One region of the Duganella sp. genome, then DNA from elsewhere that is predicted to be linked to it. Evidence: riboswitches for the same ligand, from Rfam matches in the RefSeq annotation. Region 1 holds a riboswitch; the other holds the start of a gene.

Region 1 (7,080 bases):
GCTCGCGCGCCATCTGCAGCGTGTAGACCGCATCCCTGGCCGTATAACAGCCGGCCGTATTCGGCAGAATCGTGTACTGCGAAGGCGGCAGCACATCCAGCAGCGACGGCGCCTTCGGGTCCTGGCCGATATTCACACGGCGGATCGCCACCGTGATGATCTCCGCCTCCGCCGCGTCGGTCGCCTCGCGCGTCTGCTGCAAATCCTTGTACTTGCCACTACCGACCAGCAGGCGCGATTGGTATTCCTTGCCTGCGATTTTCAACACATCACTCATATCCGTCTCCATTAACCGCCGCCGATGGCGCGCACGATATCCACCTTGTCCTGCGCCCGCAGGACACGCTCAGGCCACTGCTGGCGCGGCACCACGGTGCGATTGACCGCCAGCGCCAGCGCCTGCCCCGTCAACTCCAGGGCATCGATCAGCTGATGCAAGGTTTGCTGCGGCGGCACCTGATGCGGTGCGCCGTTCAATTCAATTTCAATCATGATCGTCAGGCCTTGCTATACAACTCAGCGCCGTTCTTGATGAACTCCACCGCCTTCACCTGCATGCCCTCCTCCGCATACTGACGCACCTCCTGCGTGATCTTCATCGAGCAGAAATGCGGGCCGCACATCGAGCAGAAATGCGCCACCTTGGCCGAATCCTTGGGCAGCGTCTCGTCGTGGAATTCGCGTGCCTTGTCCGGGTCCAGGCCAAGATTGAACTGATCCTCCCAGCGGAACTCGAAGCGCGCCTTGGACAACGCATTGTCACGAATCTGCGCGCCCGGGTGGCCCTTGGCCAGATCCGCCGCATGCGCCGCGATCTTGTAGGTGATGATGCCGTCCTTGACGTCATTCTTGTCCGGCAAACCAAGGTGCTCCTTCGGCGTCACATAGCACAGCATGGCCGTGCCATACCAGCCGATCTGCGCGGCGCCAATGCCGGATGTGATGTGGTCATAGCCCGGAGCGATATCGGTGGTCAATGGCCCCAGCGTGTAGAACGGCGCCTCGTGGCACTGCTCCAGTTGCAGATCCATGTTCTCCTTGATCAGTTGCATCGGCACATGGCCCGGACCTTCAATCATCACCTGCACGTCATGCTTCCAGGCGATCTGCGTCAGCTCGCCCAGCGTTTTCAGCTCGCCCAGCTGGGCCTCGTCGTTGGCGTCATAGATCGAGCCTGGACGCAGGCCATCGCCCAGCGAGAACGACACGTCATACGCCTTCATGATCTGGCAGATCTCTTCGAAATGCGTGTACAGGAAGTTCTCCTTGTGATGCGCCAGGCACCACTTGGCCAGGATCGAGCCGCCGCGCGAGACGATGCCCGTCATGCGCTTGGCTGTCAGCGGCACATAGCGCAGCAGCACGCCGGCGTGGATGGTGAAGTAATCGACGCCCTGCTCCGCCTGTTCGATCAGCGTGTCGCGGAAAATCTCCCAGGTCAGGTCTTCGGCCTTGCCGTTGACCTTTTCCAGCGCCTGGTAAATCGGCACCGTGCCGATCGGCACCGGCGAATTGCGGATGATCCATTCGCGCGTTTCGTGGATGTGCTTGCCTGTCGAGAGATCCATCACCGTGTCGCCGCCCCAGCGGATCGACCAAGTCATCTTTTCCACCTCTTCTCCGATCGACGAGGTCACCGCCGAGTTGCCGATGTTGGCGTTGATCTTCACCAGGAAATTGCGGCCGATGATCATCGGCTCCACTTCCGGGTGATTGATGTTGGCGGGAATGATGGCGCGGCCACGGGCGATTTCATCGCGCACGAATTCCGGCGTGATCTCGGCCGGGATGCTGGCGCCATACGCCTGGCCCGGATGCTGGCGGCCCATCAGGTCGGCCAGGCGCTGACCAGTCGGCCCGGACGCCTTCAGGCTCTCGATGTACTCCTTGCGACGCAGGTTCTCGCGGATGGCGACAAACTCCATCTCGGGCGTGATGATGCCCTGGCGCGCATAGTGCATCTGCGTGACGTTGCTGCCTTCGCGCGCGCGGCGCGGCTTGCGGTGCAGATTGAAGCGCAGCTCTTCCAGCGCCGGATCGGCCAGGCGCGCCTTGCCGTAGTCCGAGGTCGGGCCGTCCAGCTCCTCGGTATCGCCGCGCTCCAGTATCCACGGCAGGCGCGGCGTTTCGGCCAGGCCGGAACGGATATCGATCTGCGCCTGCGGATCGGTGTACGGACCGGAAGTATCGTAGACATAGACCGGCGGATTGGCCTCAAAGCCGAACGACGCCGGCGTATCGGCCTGCGAGATTTCCCGCATCGGCACGCGGATATCGGCACGGCTGCCTGGCACATAGATCTTGCGGGAATTGGGCAGCGGCTTGATGGCTGCCTCATCCACCGTGGCGGTGGCGGACATGAATTTCGGATTGGCGTTCATTTGGCTCCTTTGTTTGGCTACAGGAGCCAGCAAAGGAGGTTGGACAACCGCCGCGCGCAGATGGATCGGTGGCGCGGCGTTATCCTAAGCTTCCCTTCGCTGGCATTATCCAGATCAGGTTCGGAGGGTATTTCTCACCCGCGGCGCAGATGCGCAGCAGGACCCCTAGCGTGTGCCGCCTTGCGGCAGCGCGCCGATTATAACCGCATCCGGTTCCAGTAGCAAAAAACCCACATGCTTGCCAGACTACTCAGGTATAGTGTCTTCATGCCACACAGCAATTTTCCACCCTGCCCCGCCTCCCGGGCGCGCCTGCCGCGTGCCGCCGCCGCCCTGTGCCTGTTGCTGTGTCTGTTCATGTCGATGGCACCGGGCCAGGCGGCCAATGGCGAGCGCTGGGCCGCCCAGGCGAATACCAGCTTCAAGCACAATATGCACATCGACGTCAGCAGCGGTGTGTGCCTGGCCCAGGATCGCCAGGGCTTTCTCTGGCTCGGCACCCAGGCCGGGCTGGTACGCTGGGACGGCAACCGCCCGGTGAAATATGCGGCCGACGCCGCCCGCGAAGAAGCCCTGCCCGACGGCTACATCATGAGCTTGCACATCGACACCCAGGGCCGCCTGTGGGTCGGCATGAGTTCCGGCGGCCTGGCGCGCTATGACGCCGCGCGCGACAGTTTTGTGCGCTACCGTACCGGCGCCGGCGGCCTGCGCGATCCGCGCGTCAGCGCCATTGCCGACGACGGCGAGGGCGGCTTGTGGCTGGCCACCGGGCGCGGCCTCGACCATCTGGGCGCCGACGGCCGTTTCAACCGCCAAGGCATGGAAGATATCGCCAGCGTGCCGGACGGCGGCATCGATACCCTGCTGCGCGACACCGACGGCACGCTGTGGCTGGGCACCCGCCGCGGCCTGTTCCAGCGCAAGCCGGGCCAGCCCGCGCAGCAGATAGCGCTGGGCGGCAAAACCGGCCTGGCCATCACCGCGCTGCTGCGCGACAGCGCCGGCCGGCTGTGGGTCGGCACCCGCACCAGCGGCGCCTTCAGCCTGGCGGTCGGCACCGACGCGCGCGACGCGGCGGCGGTGCGCGAGAGCGGCCCCCAGCCGACGCTGCAATCGGAACGCGTGTCGGCCATCGTCCAGGCGGGGCCGGAAGAAATCTGGCTGGGCACCAATGGCGCCAACGGCGGCATCGTGGTGCTCGATGTGCGCAGCAATACCACGCGCCGCATCCGCCACCGCGCCGACGCCCCCGACAGCCTGCCCGACAACGACATCATGGCGCTGTTGCGCGAACGCAGCGGCATCATCTTTGTTTCCTACATGTCCGGCATCAGCCAGCACGATCCGCAGCCGCGCGCCATCACCACCATCCGTCACGCCGAACCCGGCCGCGGCAACGTGTTGAGCGTGCCCAGCGTGATGGCCGCGCCCGACGGCCAGCTCTGGCTCAGCAACACCAGCGGCGGCATCGACATCATCGATCCCTACCGCGGTCTCACCGGCCGCCTGGCCGCCGCCGGCCTGCCTGGCCGCGTGCTGGCGCTGACCCCGGGACCGGACGGCGAAGTCTACATCGGCACCCAGCACGGCCTGTACCGCGCCGGCATCGATGGCCGCCACCTTCAGCGTGTGCCGGTGCCCACCCGCGGCGACGAGGAAGAAGTCTGGGCGCTGGCGCAGAGCGGCCGCACGCTGTGGGTGGGCGGACTGGACGGCTTGTGGGTGCTGGACCTGCCGGCCGGCGCCGCACCGCGCCTGCTGCGCCATGAAGATCAGCAACTGGGCGACACCCGCGTGACCGCCCTGCTGCCGGTCGGCGACGATGTGTGGGTCGGCACGCGCAGCGGCCTGACCCGGATCACGCCGGACGCGGTCGAACGCATCCCGACCGATCTGGCCGCGCCGGACCGGCTGCCGCCCGGCTATGTTTCCTCCCTGGCGCTGGACCGCCGCGGCCGGTTGTGGATGTCCAACTTCGGCACCGGCGTGGTGATGCTGGAACGCACCGACCCGGACGGCCGGCGCCGCTTCCGCCGGCTCGGCATGCAGCAGGGCTTGCCCGACAGCGGCGCCAACAAGCTGCTGCTCGACCGCGAGGGCATGCTGTGGGCCAGCACCGACGCCGGCCTGGCGCGCATCGATCCGGAAGCGCTGACCATCCGCGCGCTGGGCGCCAGCGATGGCGTGCAGGTCCCCACTTACTGGACCAACTCGGGCGCCGCCACTGCGGAAGGCGAGCTGGTATTTGGCGGCCTGTCCGGGGTCAGCGTGGTCAAGCCGCAGGCGCTGAGCGTGTCGCACTACGCGCCGCCGGTGGTGGTGACGCGCCTGCTGCTGAATGACAAGGAAATCCCGGCCGCCATCTACAACAACGGCCTGGGCAGCAAGGCGCCGCCGGTGACGGTGACCACCGCCGCGCGCGAACGCGGCTTCTCGCTGGAATTTGCCGCCCTCGACTATGCCACGCCGGAGCGCAACCGCTACGCCTACCAGCTCAAGGGCTTCGACTCCAACTGGGTGGAAACCGACGCCAGCGCGCGCCGCGCCAGCTACAACAACCTGCCGCCCGGCGACTATGTGCTGCAGCTGCGCGGCACCAACCGCCATGGCGACTGGTCGGCGCCGATCGCGGTGCCGGTGCATGTGCTGCCGGCGTGGCACCAGCAGCCGCTGGCGCGGCTGGCCATGGGCGCGGCCGCCATCCTGCTGGGCGCCGGCCTGCTGCACATGCGCACCGCCTACCTGCGCCGCCGCCAGCGCGAACTGGAAGGCATGGTGGAAGCGCGCACCTCCGAGCTGCGCACCATCCAGTCGCAGCTGGAGACCCTGGCGTATGGCGACCCGCTGACCGGCCTGGCCAACCGCCGCCTGTTCAACGACCAGCTGCGCCATCTGGTGGCGCAGGCCGAACGCGGCGGCGCTGCCTTCACCCTGCTGCTGATCGACCTCGACCGCTTCAAGCAAATCAACGACACCCTCGGCCACGACGCCGGCGACGCCCTGCTGGTGGCAGCCGCCGAGCGCCTGCGGGCAGCGGTGCGCGAATCGGACCGCGTGTTCCGGCTGGGCGGCGACGAATTTGCCGTGCTGCTGCACCAGCCGCTGGAGAGCGGCACGCCGGCCGCGGTGTGCGATCGCATCCTGGTCAATCTGGCCGCGCCGCTGGCGCACGGTGCCAGCGTGATCGAAATCAGCGCCAGCGTGGGCGCCGCCATCCACCGCATTGGCGACAGCCACGAGCAACTCTACAAGCGGGCCGACGTGGCGCTGTACCATGCCAAGGCCGCCGGCCGCAACACCTGGCGCCTGGCCAGCGACGACGCCTGATCAGGGTGCCGTCAGGCGCGTCAGCAAACCATCCAGCGCCTGCTGATAACGCGCGGCCATGGACTCGGCCTGTGCGGCGTCGCCGCGCGCCGATACCAGCGCCAGGCCGGCGCCGTGGGCATGATCGACCAGGATGTCGCGCCATAGCTCGGGCTGATCCGTCATGACGGCCAGCAGCGCCGTCAACTGCTCAGTGATCTGGCGCGTCACGCCGGCAAACGCCGCCGGCGTGGCAAAGATCGCCAGCGTCAGTTGCGGGTGGCTGGCGATTGCCTGGTGGTAGCGTGTCAGCAATCCGCGCAGGTGCGCCAGGGCGCCGGCCTCCCCGGCCGGCTGCTCCAGCACCGCCGCATACACCCGGTCGGACAGCATGCGCAGCAGACCGGCATGATCACCCACATGGCGGTACAAACTCATTGCCGTCACCCCCAGCCGCTGGGCCAGCGCGCGCATGGTCAAGCCCTGGCCGCCGCCTTCATCCAGCAGCACCAGTGCCGCCGCCAGTATCGCGTCGCGCGACACGCCGCTGCCCGGCGTCGGCCGCCCGCGCGGACGGGTCACGGCGCCACCAGATAAGTCGACTGCACCAGGCCGGAGGGAAAGGCCCGGCTGGACACCAGCTTCAGGTCGATATCGTTCGGCAGCGCGCCAAACAAGGGCCGCCCGCCACCGATCAGCACCGGCACGGTGGTGATCACCATGTCCGTCACCAGTCCTTCGCGCAGGAAGGACTGCACCAGCTGTCCGCCATCAAGATAGATGCGGCGCACGCCCTGCTGAGCCAATTCCGCCATAGCCTGGCGCGGGGTCAGATCGGCAAAGCGCACCTTGCCCTGCAGCGCCGGCGGCACCGCGGTGCCCGCCAGCTGCCGGGACAACACCAGCACCGGCAGCGCGTAGTGCCAGCGGTCGAAGGTCAGCACCTTCTGATAGCAGCCGCGCCCCATGACGATCAGATCCTTGCCGGCGATGAAGTCGTTGTAGCCATGCTCCTCGGCGGGATCGTCGCGCTGCAGCAGCCACCCGATATCGCCGTCGTGCCGGGCGATGTAGCCATCCAGGCTGGTGGCGATGAAAACGTGGGCGGTAGTCATATCAACCTCAATAATATACAGCGTATATTACCTCAGTTCTTGAACGTCGGCGTGGATTTGCTCATGCCGGCCATCATGGCCGCTTGCAGGTCGGCCGACATCAGCATGGCGGCGTTCCAGGTGGCAACGTAGTTCAGGCCATCGGCCACCGAGTGGTCGCGCGCGTAATTGATCATCTCCTTGGTGCCGCGCACAGACAGCGGCGACTTGGCCGCAATCGTCGCGGCGATTTCGCGCACGCCTGCACGCAACGCTTCCGGCGTATCAAACACGCG
Region 2 (7,080 bases), on a different contig from region 1:
CTGGAAGAACTGGCGGCACGCGGGATTTCCTACGTGCCGGTTGGCGGCAGCGTTGAACAGCGCGTCGCCGTGGTGGCGGACGCGCTGGCCAGGCTTTAAAGGTCGAACTGGGCCGAGACGCGGAAAGTGCGCGAGGCGCCCGGCATCAGATAGCCACCCAGATCCGGCGTCACATCGCGCCAGTAGAACTTATCGAACGCATTGTCGATGCCGGCGCGGAAAGTGGTGCCGACATTGCCGATGCGGGTGGCGTACGACGCGCTCAGGTTCACCACATGGTAGCTTGGGACGAACACCGTGTTGGCCGCGTCGAAGGCTTTCTTGCCCGAGTACTGCCAGTTGGCGCCAACCTTCAGGCCTGCCACCTGAGGCACCGCATAATCCGCGTACACCGATGACTTGAACGCGGCGACGTCGGTCACGCGCTTGCCGTCCAGCTCAGCCGAACCGGTGTCGCGCTGCTGGGTGTTGAGCGCGGTGGCCGATACGCCCACCGTCAGGTCAGGCGTGGCGCGGCCGTTCAATGCCACTTCCAGGCCGCGATTCTGGGCTTCGCCATTACGCACATAGAATTTGGCGGCATCGGTGTACTCCAGGCCTTTGCGGATCTGGAACAGCGCCATGCTGGCGCTCAGGTCCGGGCGGATGTCCGCTTTTACGCCCACTTCCACCTGTTTCGATTTGCCCGGGGCCAGCGCGCGGCGCTGATTCTCGGTGCCGATAGGCGCCACGCCGCCATGCTCCAGGCCTTGCGACCAGGAGGCGTAGGTCGCCACGTTGGGGCGTACGTTGTAGACCAGCGCCACATTCGGCAGCCAGAAGCCGGCGTCGGTGTGGGCGTAAGGCAGCACCACGCCGTTGTCATCCTTGCCCACGTATTCATCGCGCTTGACCTTCACGTAGCGCGCGCCGGCGTGCAGCTTGAGCTGCTGGTTCAGGCTGAGGATGTCCTGCGCGAACAGGGCGCGTTCGTTGTCGCGGCGGCGTTCGGAGACCGGGCCGCTGTCGCCCTGCGCAGGTTCCACCACCACTGGATGGTAGATATTGCTGACGCCCGACAGGTCATACAAATAGTCGCCCCATTTCTCGCTGTTCTTGAAGAAGGAGATGCCGGCGGTGACTTCGTGCTTGATGCCTCCCGCGGCATAGCGGCCTTGCAGCAGCGCCTGCGCGGTCAGCGGCGATTTTTTCTCGCCCTTGCTGATGTAGTTGTAGACGTCGTAGTCGCCGTTGCCGCAGTAGCCCGGATACAGTTCCTGCGCGGTGCAGCCGTAAGGGAAGGCGGTGTAGTCGTCGCGCTTGAAGTGGTGCTGGTTGGCGCTCAGGGTGGCGGTCCATTCCGGAGAGAGCATGTATTCGAAGCGCACGGCGACGTTGCTGCTGGTGGTTTCCACCGGGCGGCTCCACGGCTGGTCGTTCAGCAGCACGTCCGGATCCACCTGCGGCAGGCTGACATTGTTCAGCAGCTGATAGCCGGGCGCGGTGATCTGCGATTTGCGCTGGTAGTCGGCGTCGATCTGCAGCAGCGCCTGTGGCGAGATGCGCCAGTCGACGGCGCCCGAGATGAATTTGCGGTTGCCGTCCGCGCCCTTGATGTAGGAGCGCAGGCGCTCGGCGGCAGCGTTGATGCGGTAGCCGAAGTCGCTGTTGTCGAAGCGGCCGCCCAGGTCGACGGCGCCGTACAGCGTGCCGCGTTCGCGCGTTTCCAGCACCACGGTGCGCAGCGGCGTGTCGGTCGGGCGCTTGGTGACGTAGTTGACGATGCCGCCCGGCGCCGACACGCCAGCCTGCAGGCCGGACAGGCCTTTCAGCACTTCCAGGCGTTCCTTATTCTCCAGCGGGATCTGGGTGTCGCCGGGGATGGCCATGCCGTCCTTGCGGTAGCTCGACGCGTTATCGAGCTTGAAGCCGCGGATCGAGAACTGCTCGGCATAGCCGACCGCGTTGTAGGCGTCGCTCAGGCTGGCGTCGAATTTGGCGGCGTCGGTGGTGGAGCGGATTTGCAGGTCCAGCATCTGCTGCGCTGTCAGCACGCTGACCGAGGCTGGCGTTTCCAGCAGCGGCGCGTTGGAGAAACCGGCAACGGAAGCCGAAGCGGCGCGGGTCTTGGCGGCCGTGACAACGACTTCCTGCATGGTCTGGTCGGCTTCCTCGGCATGGAGCACGCCGGAGGTCATCTGTAAAACCGCCAATGCGATGGCGGACACTGCAAAGTTTGGTGTGGACATATCTGCTCTCTACTTGTTCGGCTGGGAGCCGGCGAAGAGAGCCATCAAAGGAGGGGAGAACCACATTTGCGCTTTCCTTCGCTGGCATTATCCAGATCAGGTACGAAGGGTATCTCTCACCCGGAAACGACGTTCCCAGGACCCCTAGCGAGGCGTTAGTGTAACACACATGCCATTAACTCCGGGGTCAGGTCCGCCATTTCTACACGGCCTCAACAGCGCAGCTGTTGAGGCCGTGTAGAAATGGCGGACCTGACCCCGGAGTTGTGCGCCGTGTTTTGCGCGGCGTCGCTACACTTCGGACTTGCGCCGTCGGGCGCCGATGAAAGGGTGTGAATGAAGCAGTCGTATCAAGAGGGGAGCTGGTTTGCCGTGCCATTGCTGGACGGCGGCTACGGATGGGGTCTGGTGGCGCGGCTGTCGCCCGGCAGTAAAATCATGCTCGCATATCTGTTCGGCCCTAAACTGCCACGCTTGCCGACGGTGGAAGAGCTGAACACCTTGCGCCCGCAGGATGCGGTCAAGGTGCTGCGTTGTGGCGACATGGCGCTGGCCAGCGGCCACTGGCGCGTGCTGGGCGAGATCGATCACTTCGATCCCGCCAGGTGGCCGGTGCCGCAATTCCTGCGCCGCGCCGATGCGCTCAAGCGCGCCTGGCGCGTGACTTACTCCGATGTGGACCCCAGCCGCTCGGAGCGCGAGGAGTCTGTACCCTACGATACACAAGGACTGGAAGCCGATTCGCTGTACGGCTACGGCTCCACCGAGCTATTGCTGACCAAGCTGCTGGAAGCGCCGGATCATCCCATCAATCAGCAGCGCAGTTGACATTCCAGGCCGCGTATTCGCCGCGGCTCTTGCGCACGGCCACGCGCACACGCGTGTCGCGGTCGCTCTCAAACACCATGCCCACCATCTGCGGCGCGCCATTGGCGGGCGGCGCCGGCTCGATGGCGCTGAGGCGGAAGGTCAGCGCGCGCTGACGGGCGCAGCCCGAATTGCCGGCAAAAAGCAGGCGCGCCCGCTCCAGCAAGGCGCGGTGCTGGCGCAGCAGCGCCGCCACGTCGTCGCCTGAAACGGCCGGGTCCATTTTCACCGTGTATTGCGCGGCCGTGCAGATCACCTTGGGCGTGGCCAGCCACACATACCATTCCGGCGCGGCCGCCGATGGCGTCCAGCGCTGGCCCTTGGGGGCCTTGGCGTCGTAGAGGTAGCTGGTGCGCACCTGACGGCACAGTTCCGGCGTGTGATGGCGCGGCGCCGAATCCACGCGCGCAATCACCTGCCAGGCCTCGCCGCGGCGGCGCTGGATGTCGAAGGCGGGGGCGAACAGCGAAGCGCCGCCGCCCACGCGCGCCGGCACATGCTCGCGGTAGTATTCATCGAAGGAGTTGCGTTCTTCGCTGGTGGGCTCGCGCGTCTGCAGCGCCGGCGCGAGCGGGCTGGCCGCATGCGCCGCGCTGGCGGCTGCGAGGGCAATGGCGAAGGCCCTGCCGGCGCCGGGCAGCGCGGCATGCGGGAGCAGGCGCCCCATCACAGCGCCTTCATCACGATCTGGATTTGCAGGCCGCCGCCGTCGCGGTTGCGCACATGCAGTTCGGCGTTGTGGCGGCTCATCACGCGTTCGACGATGGCCAGCCCCAGGCCGGCGCCATTGGCCTGGCCGCGCGCCGTGTCCAGCCGCGTGAAGGGCTTGAGCAGCTGCTCGATCTGGTCGGCCGGCACGCCGGTGCCCTGATCCTGCACTTCGATGATCACGCGCTTGGAGGTATGCATGCCTTTGACGCTGCACTTGATGTCGATTTCGGTGTATTCCTGGCCTGGCGTCTTGCCGTAGCGGCGCGCGTTCTCGATCAGGTTATTGATGACGCGCTTGATGTCGGTGGCATTGCCCATGGCGTGGGCGCCCGGCGCAATGTCGGTATGGATGCGCACATCCGGCAGGCGTGAGGCCTCGTGCGCGGTATCGCTCAGCAGCTCGCTGATATCGACATTGATAAAGCTGGAAGCCTCGGTCGGTTTGGCGTAGTCGAGGAACTGGCCGATGATGGCGTCCATCTGGCCGATATCGGACTGCATGCCTTCGCGCGCCTCCTGCGACAAGTTGGCCATCTCCAGCTCCAGCTGCATGCGCGCCAGCGGCGTGCGCAGGTCGTGCGAGATGCCGGCCAGGATCACCGCGCGGTCAGATTCAACTTGTTGAAGATCGTCGACCATCTGGTTGAAGCTGCGGTTGGCCTCCATGATTTCGAGCGGGCCTTTTTCCGGCAGCGGGGCGGGGCGCTTGCCCTGTGCGAAATCGCGGGTGGCTTGCGTCAGGCGCCGCAGCGGCAGGTTGATCAGGCTGGAAATGAAGGCGGCGCCCAGCAGCGACACCACCGACACCACGCTGGCCCAGCCCAGCCACTGGATGCCGGTCAGGCCGCGGATGCGCTCGCGCTCCAGCATCAGCCAGTACTGGTCATCGTCGATATTGAAACTGACCCAGAAGCCGGCCACGCCGTTTACCTTGGACGAGAAGCGCGTGTCGGCGCCCAGCTTGGCCTTTACCAGCTTTTCGATGTCCGGCATCAGCGCATTGCTGGCCGGCGGTTCGACCTTGTCGTCTTCCTCCAGCGGGAACACGCGGATGCCCTCGTTGGATACCAGTTCGAACAGCAGCTCGCGCCGCAGTTCGGGCGCGGAGTGGGTCAGGGCGGCGTGGGTGATGGTGACCACCGAGATCACCTGCGAGGAGATCTGCTGTACCTGCGGTTCATGCTGCACCACGCTGATCATGCCGACCCACGCCGTCATGCTGGTGGTGGTGAGGGCGCCCAGCAGGAAGAAGGTGCGCCAGAATAAGCCGCTTTTCAGGCTGGCCAGGCGTAAGGAAAACTTCATACGTGTTCGCGCAGCTTAGCGCGGCTGGCCCTCCGGAATAAACACGTAGCCCAGGCCCCATACGGTCTGGATGTACAGCGGGCTGGATGGATCCGGTTCGATCAGCTTGCGCAGACGAGAAATCTGCACGTCCAGGCTGCGGTCGAACACTTCGTATTCGCGGCCGCGCGCCAGTTCCATCAGTTTCTCGCGCGAGAGCGGCTGGCGCGCATGGCGCGCAAACACCTTCAGCACCGAGAATTCGCCGGTGGTCAGCGGCACGGTCTCGCCGTTTTTCTTCAGCGTGCGGGTGCCCAGGTCGAGCACGAACTGGCCGAATTCAAAGGTCTGCGGGGTTTCCGACGGCGCGCCGGGAATTTCGTCCGGGCCGCGGCGGCGCAGCACGGCGCCGATGCGGGCCACCAGTTCGCGCGGGTTGAATGGCTTGGGCAGGTAGTCGTCGGCGCCCATTTCCAGGCCGACGATGCGGTCCACGTCTTCGCCTTTGGCGGTCAGCATGATGATCGGGGTCTGGTCGCCGGCGCCGCGCAGGCGGCGGCAGATCGACAGGCCGTCTTCGCCCGGCAGCATCAGGTCCAGCACCAGCAGGTCATAGCGCTCGCGCAGCCACAGCTTGTTCATGGCAGTCGCGCTTTCAGCGGTGAAGACGTTGAAGCCTTGCTCGGTCAGGTAGCGGCGCAGCAGATCGCGCAGGCGAACGTCGTCGTCGACCACCATGATTTTGGCCGCGTGGCCTTGTGCGTTGGCGGTGTTGTTGCCGGATTCAGTCGTTGTGCTAGTCATTTGGCTGCCAGATTTGTCTTATTCATGTTGCTATGGTAACGTCATATTCGTCCTGCGAAAACGCGTGTAGGATAACCCATTACAAATTATTACAAACTTTACCCAAAACGCCTTACCCCCTTGGTCAAAGCATCATACACTGCGGGCATAGATTCAGCTTTTTAGGAACGCCATGTTCATCGATCACAAAAAAATATCTGCGGCAGCTAGCGCATCTTTTTGCGTTCGATCGGTTTTGGCTTCCGCGCTGGTGTGCTGCGGTCTGACCGCCGGCGTGGCGCAGGCCGACGGCGGCGAAGGTCCGCAACGCCGCGAGCCGCCGCAGCATCAGCAGGGCGGTCAGCGCAACGAACAGCGGTATGACAGCCGCCAGCTCGATCCGCGCAGCTACGAGGCGCGCGCCGAGGAACAGCGCCGTGCCATGCAGGAAGCCAGCCGCAATGCGGAAATCAATCGCCGCGTCGGCCGCATGACGCCGGACGAGCGCCGCGACCTGCGCCGCCAGATCAACGAAGTGGGTCAGGATCTGTACGCCAATCCGCCGCGCCGTTAATTGTCAGGCAATTAAAGATATTAAATTGGCATAATTGTTATGTGAATGGTATTGATTTGTATCAATAACTTCACAGTTGTGCTGCTTTCGGCATCAAAAATCCTTTCTTTTGCATGGTCTGCGTGTAATATTAATTTATTACACGCAACGCCTTTCGGCCCGAGCGTGCCGTTTGGAGGAAGACCGTGGTTCAAGACGTTGCATCCGCAGCGCTAGCCGCCGACCGGGAGCCAGAAGCTCCGGGTCCCGGCTTGCCCATAGGCTTGGGCAAGCAAGCGGACGGCATTTACATCGATCTGAGCATGAGCAAATCGGCGCTGGTCGCCGCGGTTTCGCACGTCTTTCAGTCGGGCTGGTATTTCACCGGCCTCGATTATCCGGCGTTGATCAATGCGCTGTATGGCGTTGGGCCGGACCTCGGTGCGCAGCAGGCGATGCGCGTGGCCGATGATGTGCGCCTCTTTGACGGCAACCGGCTGGCGCTGTACAAGGCGCCCAAGATGAGTCTTTCCTACGCCGAGTACTATTTCCAGCAGTTGTACCAGGAAGAGATGACGCTGCCCGACGGCACCGTGATTCCGGAACGCCCGGTGTCTCTCGATATCGACGAATTCATTGCCGATATGTGGAACA

The links. Region 1 has a riboswitch for thiamine pyrophosphate ahead of thiC (phosphomethylpyrimidine synthase ThiC). Riboswitches for the same ligand answer to the same signal wherever they lie in the genome.
Region 2: another riboswitch for thiamine pyrophosphate. It lies ahead of ABDW57_RS13900 (TonB-dependent siderophore receptor); the one in region 1 lies ahead of thiC (phosphomethylpyrimidine synthase ThiC).

Annotation. Positions count from the first base shown of each region.
Region 1 covers NZ_JBCNLB010000004.1:804-7,883, reverse strand. The annotation lists gene ABDW57_RS09795 (thiazole synthase) at 1-277, opposite strand, end outside; gene thiS (sulfur carrier protein ThiS) at 289-492, opposite strand; gene thiC (phosphomethylpyrimidine synthase ThiC) at 498-2,381, opposite strand; TPP riboswitch at 2,456-2,558, opposite strand; gene ABDW57_RS09780 (diguanylate cyclase) at 2,649-5,711, shown strand; gene ABDW57_RS09775 (TetR family transcriptional regulator) at 5,712-6,272, opposite strand; gene ABDW57_RS09770 (dihydrofolate reductase family protein) at 6,269-6,805, opposite strand; gene ABDW57_RS09765 (crotonase/enoyl-CoA hydratase family protein) at 6,838-7,080, opposite strand, start outside.
Region 2 covers NZ_JBCNLB010000006.1:191,632-198,711, forward strand. The annotation lists gene ABDW57_RS13895 (ATP-binding protein) at 1-99, shown strand, start outside; gene ABDW57_RS13900 (TonB-dependent siderophore receptor) at 96-2,228, opposite strand; TPP riboswitch at 2,285-2,384, opposite strand; gene ABDW57_RS13905 (Imm26 family immunity protein) at 2,565-3,056, shown strand; gene ABDW57_RS13910 (hypothetical protein) at 3,037-3,762, opposite strand; gene ABDW57_RS13915 (ATP-binding protein) at 3,762-5,111, opposite strand; gene ompR (two-component system response regulator OmpR) at 5,127-5,894, opposite strand; gene ABDW57_RS13925 (hypothetical protein) at 6,130-6,447, shown strand; gene ABDW57_RS13930 (FapA family protein) at 6,699-7,080, shown strand, end outside.